DNA from 3 places in the Streptomyces sp. NPDC044106 genome. Region 3 is predicted to be linked to each of the others. Evidence: riboswitches for the same ligand, from Rfam matches in the RefSeq annotation. Region 3 holds a riboswitch; each other region holds the start of a gene.
The links. A riboswitch is a leader RNA that binds a small molecule or an ion and turns the genes downstream of it on or off. The one in region 3 is predicted to bind cobalamin.

Region 1: another riboswitch for cobalamin. It lies ahead of metE (5-methyltetrahydropteroyltriglutamate--homocysteine S-methyltransferase); the one in region 3 lies ahead of AC07DI_RS13075 (ABC transporter substrate-binding protein).
Region 2: another riboswitch for cobalamin. It lies ahead of AC07DI_RS23565 (ABC transporter substrate-binding protein); the one in region 3 lies ahead of AC07DI_RS13075 (ABC transporter substrate-binding protein).

What each region holds. Positions count from the first base shown of each region.
Region 1 covers NZ_JBWKFZ010000004.1:144,232-148,199, reverse strand. The annotation lists gene metE (5-methyltetrahydropteroyltriglutamate--homocysteine S-methyltransferase) at 152-2,470, opposite strand; cobalamin riboswitch at 2,634-2,869, opposite strand; gene AC07DI_RS08285 (GNAT family N-acetyltransferase) at 3,080-3,871, shown strand; gene AC07DI_RS08280 (hypothetical protein) at 3,865-3,968, opposite strand, start outside.
Region 2 covers NZ_JBWKFZ010000012.1:254,923-258,890, reverse strand. The annotation lists gene AC07DI_RS23570 (FecCD family ABC transporter permease) at 1-376, opposite strand, end outside; gene AC07DI_RS23565 (ABC transporter substrate-binding protein) at 454-1,518, opposite strand; cobalamin riboswitch at 1,585-1,769, opposite strand; gene AC07DI_RS23560 (VOC family protein) at 1,788-2,306, opposite strand; gene AC07DI_RS23555 (AraC family transcriptional regulator) at 2,303-3,184, opposite strand; gene AC07DI_RS23550 (HAD family hydrolase) at 3,418-3,968, shown strand, end outside.
Region 3 covers NZ_JBWKFZ010000006.1:291,267-295,234, forward strand. The annotation lists gene AC07DI_RS13070 (FecCD family ABC transporter permease) at 1-989, opposite strand, end outside; gene AC07DI_RS13075 (ABC transporter substrate-binding protein) at 1,106-2,089, opposite strand; cobalamin riboswitch at 2,135-2,255, opposite strand; gene AC07DI_RS13080 (M67 family metallopeptidase) at 2,259-2,681, opposite strand; gene AC07DI_RS13085 (amino acid permease) at 2,769-3,968, opposite strand, start outside.

The DNA of each region.
Region 1 (3,968 bases), on a different contig from region 3:
GGCGGCCGCGGCGCTGCTTTCCCGCAATGCCGGTGCCGGTGCCGAGCACAATAGGGGGCGCGGACTGCCGAGCGGTGCAAGGGGGTTGGGTGCGCCGATCCGGTCCCTGCCCTCGTACGCGCGGGGCCGGATCAGCGGGCCTGACCAGCCGTCAGGAGGCGGACAACTCCTCTCGGACCGTCCTGGCCGCCACGACCAGGTTCTCCAGGGACGCGCGGGTCTCGGGCCAGCCGCGCGTCTTCAGGCCGCAGTCCGGATTGACCCACAGCCGTTCCGCGGGGATCGCCTCAAGCCCCTTGCGCAGCAGGGCCGCTGCCTCCTCGGCGTCGGGCACGCGCGGGGAGTGGATGTCGTAGACGCCGGGGCCTGCCTCGCGCGGGTAGCCGTGGGCGGCGAGTTCGCGGGCGACCTGCATGTGGGAGCGGGCCGCTTCCAGGCTGATGACGTCGGCGTCGAGGTCGTCGATGGCCTGGACGATGTCGCCGAACTCGGCGTAGCACATGTGCGTGTGGATCTGCGTGTCGGGCCGCACCCCGCTCGTGGTGAGGCGGAACGCCTCGGTGGCCCAGGCGAGGTAGGCGGGGTGGTCGGCGGCGCGCAGGGGCAGCGTCTCGCGCAGGGCGGGCTCGTCGACCTGGATGACGGACGTCCCGGCCGCCTCCAGGTCGGTCACCTCGTCGCGCAGTGCGAGGGCGACCTGGCGGGCGGTGTCGGCGAGCGGCTGGTCGTCGCGGACGAAGGACCAGGCGAGCATGGTGACGGGGCCCGTGAGCATGCCCTTGACGGGGCGCTCCGTCAGGGACTGGGCGTACGTCGTCCAGCGCACCGTCATCGGCTCCGGTCGCGAGATGTCACCGGCGAGGACCGGCGGACGCACATAGCGGGTGCCGTACGACTGGACCCAGCCGTGCTGCGTGGCGAGGTAGCCGGTGAGCTGCTCGGCGAAGTACTGCACCATGTCGTTGCGTTCGGGCTCGCCGTGCACCAGGACGTCGAGGCCCGTCTTCTCCTGGAAGGAGATCACCTCCTGGATCTCGGCCCTGACGCGCTCCTCGTACCCGGCGGCGTCGATCCGTCCCGCCCGCACATCGGCGCGGGCCGTGCGCAGTTCGGTGGTCTGCGGGAAGGAGCCGATGGTGGTGGTCGGCAGCAGTGGGAGGCCGAGGGCGGCGCGCTGGGCCGCCGCGCGCTCGGGGTAGGGCTGGGAGCGGCGGGCGTCGGCCTCCGTGACGGCGCCGGCGCGGGCGCGGACGGCCGGGTCGCGGGTGATGGGGGAGCCTGCCCGGGACGCCAGATCGGCGCGGTTGGCGGCGAGTTGGGTGGAGATCGTGTCGGTGCCCCGGGCCAGGCCCCGGGCGAGCGTCACGATCTCGGTGGTCTTCTGGCGGGCGAAGGCCAGCCAGCGCAGGATCTGCGGCTCGATGTCCCGTTCCAGGGTGGCGTCGACGGGGACGTGGAGGAGGGAGCAGGAGGCGGCCACGTCGACCCGGTCGGCCAGGCCGAGCAGGGTGCCGAGGGTGGCCAGGGACTTCTCCAGGTCGTCGACCCAGATGTTGCGGCCGTTGACGACCCCCGCGACCAGCCGTTTGCCGGGCAGCCCGCCGGCGGCGGCGAGCGCGTCGAGGTTGGCGGCCGCCGCATCGGTGAAGTCGAGGGCGAGGCCCTCGACCGGGACCTTGGCGAGCAGGGGAAGGGCGTCGCCGAGCCGGTCGAAGTACGAGGCGATGAGGAGCTTGGGCCGGTCGGTGAGGGCGCCGAGGTCGCGGTAGGCGCGCTCGGCCGTGTTCAGTTCGGCCCGCGTACGGTCCTGGACGAGCGCGGGCTCGTCGAGCTGGACCCACTCGGCGCCCGCGGCGCGGAGGTCGGCGAGCACCTCGGCGTACACCGGCAGGAGACGGTCGAGGAGGGTCAGCGGGTCGAAGTCGGCGGCCACCCCGGGTGCGGGCTTGGCGAGCAGCAGGTAGGTGACGGGGCCGACGAGGACGGGGCGCGCCGAGAGGCCCAGCGCATGGGCCTCCCCGAACTCGGTGACCTGCTTGGTGGAGTCGGCGCGGAAGACGGTGCCGGGCCCCAACTCCGGCACCAGGTAGTGGTAGTTGGTGTCGAACCACTTCGTCATCTCCAGCGGCGCCACGTCCTGGGTGCCGCGCGCCATCGCGAAGTAGCCGTCGAGCGCGTCCCTCTCGACCGCGGTGCGGTGACGCTCGGGGACGGCGCCGACCATGACGGTGGTGTCAAGGACGTGGTCGTAGTACGAGAAGTCGCCGGTCGGGACTTCGTCGATGCCGGCGTCGGCGAGTTCGCGCCAGTTCGAGCGGCGAAGCCCGGCGGCGGTGGCCGCGAGGGCGTCCGCGGTGACGCGGCCCTTCCAGTAGCCCTCGATCGCCTTCTTGAGTTCGCGGTCACGACCCTGACGGGGGTAGCCGTACACGGTGGCCCGTGCTGCCGCGGCTGCGGGCTTGGTGGTCACGGAGATCTCCTTCGCGAGATGAATCCCTGAGATCCCGGAGACGGGACGAGAGCGCGAAGGGCGACGGACCGGACGGGCCGGGAGCGCGCGGTCGGCGCGGTCGCCCGTCTGGTATGCACGCCGACCCGCCCACGAGGTCACCGGGATATCCGCGCACGAATGGTTCGGGCGTGGACAGCGGGCAGGTCTTCGGACTCGCGGGCCTCGTCCACCGCCTTCGGAAGAAGGCGGGCGGACACCTACTGGCCGTCGCTTCCCAGAACCGGTCTCGCGGTTCCAGTGCGTGTGACGGCGGTCGTTCCCGCTCACCGCTGCGGGGCAGTCCCGGATTCACACCGGGTTCCCTCTTGCGACGCTCCCGTCTGGCGGACGGGGCGAACCAGCTGCACCGATCACCATACGGGGCCGTCGACCGCTGTTCCGGGTCGCCCTCGGCATTCGGACGGTGAGGAGGAACACGTGCCGTGGACGCTTCGCCGGCGCGGCGGGCGGGAAAGCGACGGCGATGTTCGGCCGCGCGACTCCTTGTCGCGCCTGCCCGCGCGCGCCCTTTGGCAAGCTGCACACGTGACCGACACCCCTTTCGACGAGGCCGATCTGCGCGACCGGATGGAACGGAACCTGGCGGAACACGCCTGCCACCTGCACCGGCGCATGCCGGGTGCGAGCGTCACGGAGACCGACGACCTGCTGATCGCCGACAGCGGCCTCGATGACGACACGTTCAACATCGTCGCCGCGGCCCGCTTCACCTCCGAGACCGCACCGGCCCGCGTAGCCGAGACCACTCGGGCGCTGGCCGGAACGGGCCGCCCCTTCTCCTGGTGGGTCGGCCCCGCGACGACACCGCCCGACCTGACCGACCGCCTCACCGCCGCCGGCCTGCCTGCCACGGACGACGAGACGGCCATGTGGGCGGAGCTCGCCCCCACCCTGCCGCGCCCCTCCGCGCCCGGCCTCGACATCCGGCACGTGACCACGACCGCTCAACTCGCCGACTGCGCCACGATCCTCGCCGCGAACTGGACCCCGCCCGCCACCACCGTGCGCGACTTCTACGACCGGGCCGCGCGCCAGGTACTCGACCCGGACTGCCCGGCCCGCTTCCTGGTCGGCTACGCGGGAGGCCGCGCGGTCTGCTGCGCCGAGGTCTTCCTGCACGCGGGCGTCGCCGGGATCTACAACATCTGCACCCTGGCCGCCCACCGCGGCCGCGGATACGGCGGCGCAGTCACCCTCGCCGCCCTGCACACCGCCCGCGACCAGGAGTACGTCCACGCCGTCCTCCAGGCATCCACCGACGGCGAACCGGTCTACCGCCGCCTGGGGTTCCGCTCCTGCGGCCGGTTCACCGAACACGCCTCGCCCGCCGCGCGACCGCCGTTCGGCTTCGCCTATTGAGCACCGGCCTCCGGCTGCGCCCGGCACTCCCGCGCCCGGCGACCGGCCCCGCTGAGCAGATCGACGCGCTGACCCGCCCCCTCCTTGAGGACGTAGA
Region 2 (3,968 bases), on a different contig from region 3:
AGGGGTCGGCGAGAGGGTTGCGGAGCAGCGACTGCATCACGGCGCCGCAGACCGCGAGGCCCGCGCCGCAGACCGCGGCGAGCAGCGTGCGCGGCATCCGCAGGTTCCAGACGATGCCGTCCCTGATCGGGGTGAGCGGGGTCTCGCCCCAGCCGAGGTGGGCGGCGACGGTCGACCATACGTCGGGCACGGAGATGTCGGCGGGGCCGATGGTGACGGCCACGGACACGGAGAGGACGAGCGCGGCGAGACCGGCCAGGCAGAGCAGGGCCAGGCGCAGGCCCCCGCGCAGGCCCGGGCGCGGGCCGTGCAGGGGTTCCGGGTGTACGGCGCCGGGTGCGGGCCCCTCCGTGCCGGTACCCGTGTCCGTACTGATGCCCGCGTCCGTGCCCGCGCCGGTACCGATCCCCCTTCCCGCGGCCGTACTCCCGCCCCCGCCCTCCGCCGCCTGCGTCACTTGCGGAGTCCGAACTTCCGCAGCGCGGCCGCGACCTGTTCGATGCCGTCGACCGTGCGGATCGTGGGGTTCATGGCCTGGCCGCTGAGCAGCACGTACCGCTTCTTCTTCACGGCGGTCAGGTTCTTCGTCGCCGGGTTCGTCTCCAGGAACCTGATCTTCGCCGCGGCGCTCTCCGCGGACTGGGACTTGCGCGTGAGGTCGCCGAGGACGATGGCGTCGGGGTCCCGGTCGGCGACGGTCTCCCAGTTGATCTGGGGCCACTCCTCACGGGTGTCGTCGAAGACGTTCTTGGCGCCGAGTTCGCGGGTGATGATGCCGGGGGCGCCGCAGCAGCCCGCCATGTACGGCGCGTCGGAGTTGGCGAACCAGTACATGAGGCGGGTGTCCGAGGCGGCGGCCTTGTCGATGTGCACGGTGGCCTTCGCGACCCGCCGCTTCAGTCCGGCGATCAGCTTCTCGCCGCGCTTCTCGACGTCGAAGACCTTCGCGAGGTCGCGGATCTCGGCGTAGACGCTGTCCATGGTGAGGGTCTTGACGCGCTTGCCGTCACCGTCGCCGTCGTCGTTGTCCTTGCCCGCGCAGTCGGTGGGCGAGACGTAGACGGGCACGCCTAGCTCGGTGAACTTCGTACGGTCGGCGACGCCGCCCTTGCCGACCGTGTAGAGGAAGGAGGCGCTGACGAAGTCCGGCTCCTTGGCGAGGACCTTCTCCAGCGACGGGTAGCGGTCGGCGAGCCGCTCCACCTTCGCGTTGTCCTTCGCCAGGTTCTTCAGGACCGGGTCGGTCCAGGTGCCGGTGCCGGCCATCCGGTCGGCGAGGCCGAGGGAGAGCAGGATCTCCGTGGACCCCTGGTCGAGGGAGACGGCCCGCCGGGGCGGCGCCTCGACCTTCGCCTCCTTGCCGCAGGAGGTGACCGTGACCGGATAGCCGTCGGCGCTCCCGCCCCCGGAGTGCGCGGCGTCGCGTGCGGAGCCGTCGCCGCACGCGGTGAGCGTGAGCAGACCGGCACAGAGGAGGGCGGCTGTACGGAGAGCGGCGGTACGGGCTGTCGAGGACACGTGATCCCTTGGGTCTCGCGGCTCATACGCGGAGCCTGGCCTGCGTCACGACCTCCGTCGCCCGGTGTGCGAGCGGAGGCGCCAGCAGGTCTTCGGACTCGGGATCGACCGGGCGGGGCGCCTTCCCGGGCGTCCGGAGACACCCAGTGGCCGTGGCCCCGCCCGTCCCCCTCACCGCTGCGCGTCAGTTCCGGATTCGCACCGGATTCCCTGGCCCAGGTGTGGGTTTGACTGGCTTGCGCAAGTTATCACGCACCTGTCACCCGCCCTCACGTGGTCGGTGCGGGCCTCGGCTCGCCTCGGTAGGTGCCGAACGACCAGCGGTTTCCCTCCGGGTCCTCGATGCCGAACTCGCGGCTGCCGTAGGGCTTGTCCTCGATCTCGGCGGTGATCTTCACGCCCGCCCCGGTGAGGCGCCGGTACAGGTCGTCCACCCGGGCCGTGACGACGTAGGCGCCCCCGGTGCCGGGTTTGCCGCAGGTGGCCGCGGCCTCCGGGTCGTACGAGCCGAGCATGATGCCGCCGCCCTCGGGCCAGTCGAGCTGGGCGTGGGCGACGCGGCCCCCGTCCTCGTACACGGCGGTGCGCAGGAAGCCGACGGTGTCGACGAGGAAGTCGATCAGCGCAGGGGCGTCCTGGGCCTGCACGCCCGGCCAGACGGCGGGAGGGGGTGTGGTGAGGCGGTCACCCTCGGCGGCACCCGGCGCGGGGTTCGGGGCCGGTGTGAGGTCCGGCTTCGGGGCCGACGTGACGTTCGGGTTCGAGCTCGGGTTCGGTGTGGTGTTCATGGCTTCGAGTCTTCGCCCGTACCGTGCGCCCCGGCTTGGATATTCCGGCACTCTTCGGCCAGCCAGCGGGTGGGACTCACTCCGGTGTACTGCCGGAAGTCACGGACGAGGTGGGAGTGGTCGTAGTAGCCGGTGCCGGCCGCGACCCGGGCGAGGTCCGGGGGTCCGCCCGCCGCGACGGCGCGGGTCACGACGGCCTTGGCGTGCTGGAAGCGCATCAGGCGTGCGGCCTGCTTCGGGCTCAGGCCCGTCTCGGCGCGGAACAGCGCGGTCAGCCTGCGTTCGCTCAGCGCGACGTGCCGGGACAGGCCGCCCAGGGTGCCCGCGCCGCGGTGCCGGGCCAGCCACGCCCAGGCCTCGGCGACCTCCGGGCGTACGGCTCCCATGGGGCGGTCGACGCAGGCGAGTCGCCGCAGGTACGCGGAGAGGTGGGCGAAACGGTCCGTCCAGTCGTCCAGCTCGCACAGCCGCTCGCGGACGTCGGCCGCGTGGTCGCCGAGCACGTCGGTGCCGCCGATGACCAGCTGACCGGTGAGTTCGGCGGCGGGCAGGCCGAGGAGCGCGCGGGCCGCGAGGGGATGCACGGCGAGCTGGATGCCCGCCTCGTGCTCGGGCTGGACGACGTACGCGGGGCTCTGGTGCAGGCCGCCCACCACGATGTCGGTGCGCGCCGCGTCCGGTCCCGTCGCCCGGCCTGGGGAGTCGCCGGTGGTGATGGGCCCGTCGAGGGAGAAGATCACCGTCAGATACGGCGAGGGCAGGCCGCGGTGCAGGGCGGGGCGCTGTCCCGCGGTGCGGTAGCCGACCGCGGAGACGACCATGCCGTCGAGCGGGCCGTCGAGCCTCGGCACGGCCCGGACGAACTCACGGGAGCCCATGGGAACCAGTATGCGCGGTGGACCGGGCGGGTCGCGGCAGCTCCTGAAGGTTCCGGCAGCTCCGGGCGCCGTGCGGTCACGGCGCCCCCTCCCACTACCCCCCGTTCACCTTCCCCATGCCCCCGCTTCACGGTGACTTCGATCATGGGCAATGACCGCCGTGCCCCATAGCATTGCGCGCCGCTCCGGACGGGGCCGCGCATCGCTTCCAGGAACGGCAGGGACGTCACACCATGGCAGTACGGGCAAAGAGCAAGCTGGCCCTCATCGGCACCACGGGCGCGCTGGCCGCCGCCGTCCTCGCGGGCGGCGCGCTGTGGCCGACGGACGAGGCGAGCGCCGCCGGCACCTCCGCGGCCACCGCCCGTGAGCTGTCGCACTGGCCGAAGCCCGTCGCGAAGCAGCTCGGCGAGGTCATCGCGGAGAACGGCCACAAGGGCGCGTACGCGGTCTTCGACGCGGACAACACCACGTACCGCAACGACCTGGAGGAGTCCCTCCTCCCCTTCCTGGAGATGAAGGGCGTCCTGACTCGCGAGACCATGGACCCGTCCCTGAAGACCATCCCCTTCAAGGACACGGCCACGCACAAGGAGAGCCTCTACAGCTACTACAACCGGCTGTGCGAGGTGGACGACCAGGTCTGCTACCCGTGGGCCGCGCAGATCTTCTCCGGCTTCACGCTGAAGGAGCTCAAGGGGTACGTCGACGAGCTCCTGGCGTACAAGAAGCCGATCCCCGCCGAGTACTTCGAGGACGGGAAACCGACGAAGACCGAGGTGAA
Region 3 (3,968 bases):
CGCCGCAGCAGCCAGAGGAAGAAGGGGCCGCCGGTCAGCGCGGTGAGCACGCCGACGGGGATGTCCTGCGGCGCGGCGACGGTGCGCGCGGCGAGGTCGGCGGCGACCAGGAAGACCGCGCCCATCAGCGCCACGACCGGCAACAGCGCGCGGTGGGCGGCGCCGACCAGCATGCGGGCGGCGTGCGGCACCATCAGGCCGACGAACCCGATGGCCCCGCTGTAGGCGACCAGGACACCGGTCAGCAGGGAGGCGAGGACGAAGACGGTGACACGGAAGCGGGTCGCGTCCAGGCCGAGGACGGTGGCGCCCTCCTCGCCCGCGAGGAGCAGATCGAGGGGGCGGGCCATGGCGACGAGGAGGGCCGTGCCGAGGATGAGGACGGAGCAGGGCAGGGCGAGCATGTCCCAGCGGGCGCTGCCGAGGCCGCCGAGCGTCCAGTAGAGGACTTCCTTGAGGTGGTCCGCGCTGTCGGCGGTGACCAGGATGAGGCTGGTCAGCGCGGTCAGGATGTACGAGACGGCGACGCCCGCGAGGATCAGCCGGCCAGTGGCGAAGCCGCCGCCCCCGCTTCTGGCCAGGGTGTAGACGAGGACGAGCGAGAGCAGGGCACCCGCGAAGGCGGCGGCCGGGATGGTGACGGTGGTCGACAGGGCGGCGCCGAGGCCGAAGACGCCGCCGAGCACGATGGCGCAGACGGCGCCCACCGAGGCTCCGGAGGAGACGCCCAGCAGGAACGGGTCCGCGAGGGGGTTGCGGACGAGGGCCTGGAGGACGGCGCCGATGACTGCGAGGCCGCCTCCGACGGTGGCTCCGAGGATGACTCTCGGGAGTCTTACGTCGAGGACGATGGTTCTGAACGGGGAGGGTTCCGCTCGGCCGGTGAGGATCTCCATGACGTGGGCCGGGGGGATCCGCACGGAGCCGAGTGCGAGACCGGCGAGGGCGGTGGCCGCCAGGGTTGCGGTGAGGACGGTCAGTATCGTCAGGTGCCGCCCCCGTGAGCTCGGCCCATCGCCCTTCGGGCTCGTCCTCAAACGCCGGACGGGCTGGATGATCCGCCCCACGCGCTGGGTGATCCGCCCCACGCGCTGAATGGTCCGGCTCACAGCTGCGCCGCCAGCTTCCTCACCGCCTCCGGTGCTCGTACGCCCGTGACCACGTCCGACAGGCGCAGGACCGCGAAGTTCTCGTTCTTGATGGCGGGGACGTCCTGGAGGGCCGGGTCGTCGAGGAGGCGCTTCTTCTTCTGGGTGACGGTGGTGGCGCCGTAGTCGAGGATCAGGATCGTTTCGGGCTTGCGCTCGACGACCTTCTCCCAGGACGCGTCGGTGAAGGACTTGTTCACGTCGGCGAAGACGTTGTGGCCGCCCGCCCGCTCGACGATGTCGTTGCCGATGCCCCGGCCGCCCGCCGTGAACGCGGTCTTGTCGCCGCTGTCGTAGACGAAGACGGAGCGGGGCTTCTCACCCTTGGACCGGGACCGTGACTTCTCCGCGGTGGCGGCCAGTTCGCGGCGGGCGGCGCTCACCCATTTCTCGGCCCGCGCCCGCACCCCGAACGTGGCGCCGACCTCGCGGACCTCGCGGTAGACATCGTCCATGGAGACGGGGTGCCCGGCGCAGCCCTCGATGTTGAGGCGGCTGTCGATGCCGGACTTGGCGAGGGCCGAGCGGCTGCGTCCGTCACCGGCGAGGAAGGCGCTCGCGTAACCGCCGTACACGTAGTCGGGGTTGGCGGAGAGCAGCTTCTCGTAGGAGGGGTACTCCTTGGCGATCACCGGGATCGACTCGTACGCCTTCTTGTACTTCGGCAGGACCTCGTCGTCGAGGTAGGCGGTACCGGCCAGCCGGTCCTTCAGGCCGAGTTCCAGCATCACTTCGGTGGCGTGCTGGTTCATGGTGACGGCGCGCTTCGGGGGTGCGTCGTACGTCGTCCGCACGCCGCAGTTGGTGACGGTGTACGGGAATCCGGCGGCCTTGGTGGCGGGCCCGGAGTCGTCGTCCGCCGCCGAGGTGGAGCAGGCGGCGAGCGGGGCGAGCAGGGCGGCCGTGACGAGGGCGCGCAGGGGCCGGTGGGACCGGGGCATGACGGAACTGCCTCCTCCAGGGGATTTCCGCGTCCCCTGCGTTGCGTGGGAGGAAGGCGGCAGGTCAGTTCCTGACTCCCCCGCCCCAACTATGGGGTGGGGTCACAGTGGCGGGACCGTGCCGGGTTCGCACCGGCTTCCTGGCTCCTGCCGCCCTCGTTGGTAAAGATCAGTATGCCTGTACGACCTTTACCTCTTCCTCGGTGACCTCGCCGTCCACGATGCGGTACGAGCGGAACTGGAAGGGGCCCGGGCCGTCGGTGTCCGCCGTGGAGACCAGGACGTAGTGGGCGCCGGGCTCGTTGGCGTAGGTGATGTCGGTGCGCGAGGGGTAGGCCTCGGTGGCCGTGTGCGAGTGGTAGACGATCACGGGCTCCTCGTCGCGGTCGTCCATCTCGCGGTAGAGCTTCAGCAGGTCACCCGAGTCGAACTCGTAGAACGTGGGCGAGCGCGCGGCGTTCAGCATGGGGATGAACCGCTCGGGGCGGCCGGTGCCCGCCGGGCCCGCGACGACGCCGCAGGCCTCGTCGGGGTGGTCCTGGCGCGCGTGCGCGACGATCTGGTCGTGGAGGGCCTGGGTGAGGGTCAGCATGGGAGTCAGGATAAGCAGAGGGCCCGCGCCGTACCGAAGTGTGGTACGGGCGGGCCCGAATGCTGGACAACGCTCTGGGAAGCGGTGTCAGTCCTTCCCGACCGGCGTGCTGTCGGCGGTGACCGAGCCGTCGACAGCGGTCTTGCGCTTGTTGAAGGCGGCCGCCTGCGGGTTGCGGCTCTTGAGCACCAGGTACGACACCGTCAGGATCGCGGCCCAGACCGGGGCGGCGTACAGCGAGACCCGGTTGTCCTTGTCGATGCCCATCATCACGATGACCATGCCGATGAAGAGCAGCGCGAACCAGCTGGTGTACGGGGCACCGGGCGCCCGGAAGGTGGACTGCGGCAGCTCGCCGCGGTCGGCCTTGCGGCGGTAGCGGATCTGGCAGGCGAGGATCATGATCCAGGCCCACATACCGGAGATGGTCGCGAAGGAGACGACGTAGGTGAACGCCTTGCCGGGCCACTGGTAGTTGATCCAGACGCCGACCAGCATGCACGCGGCGGAGGCCGTGGTGCCGATCAGCGGCAGGCCGTTCTTCGTGAGCTTGGTGAAGAACTTCGGGCCCTGGCCGTTGAGCGCCAGGTCGCGCAGCATGCGGCCGGTGGAGTACATGCCGGAGTTGCAGGAGGAGAGCGCGGCGGTGAGGACCACGAAGTTCACGATGGCGGCGCCGACGCCGAGGCCCATCTTCTCGAAGGCGGCGACGAACGGCGAGACGTCGGGCTTGAACGTCGTCCACGGGACGACCGACAGGATCATGATGAGCGCGCCGACGTAGAAGACGGCGATGCGCCACGGCACGGTGTTGATGGCCTTGGGCAGGACGGTCTTCGGGTCCTTGGACTCGCCCGCGGTGACGCCGACGAGCTCGACGGCGAGGAAGGCGAACATCACGATCTGGAGCGTCATCAGCGTGGAGCCGATGCCGTTGGGGAAGAAGCCACCCTCGTCCCACAGGTGGGTCACGGAGGCGGTGTCACCGGCGTCGGAGAAGCCGATGGTGAGGATGCCGACGCAGATCAGGATCATGCCGATGATGGCGGTGACCTTGACCATCGAGAACCAGAACTCCAGCTCGCCGAAGAGCTTCACGGAGATGAGGTTCGCGCCGTACAGGATGACGGTGAAGACGAGCGCGTACGCCCATTGCGGGAAGGAGTCGTGGGTCCAGTACTGCATGTACTGGGCGGCCGCGGTGACTTCCGTGATGCCGGTGACGACCCAGAAGAGCCAGTACGTCCAGCCGGTCACGAAGCCGAAGAACGGGCCCATGAACTCGCG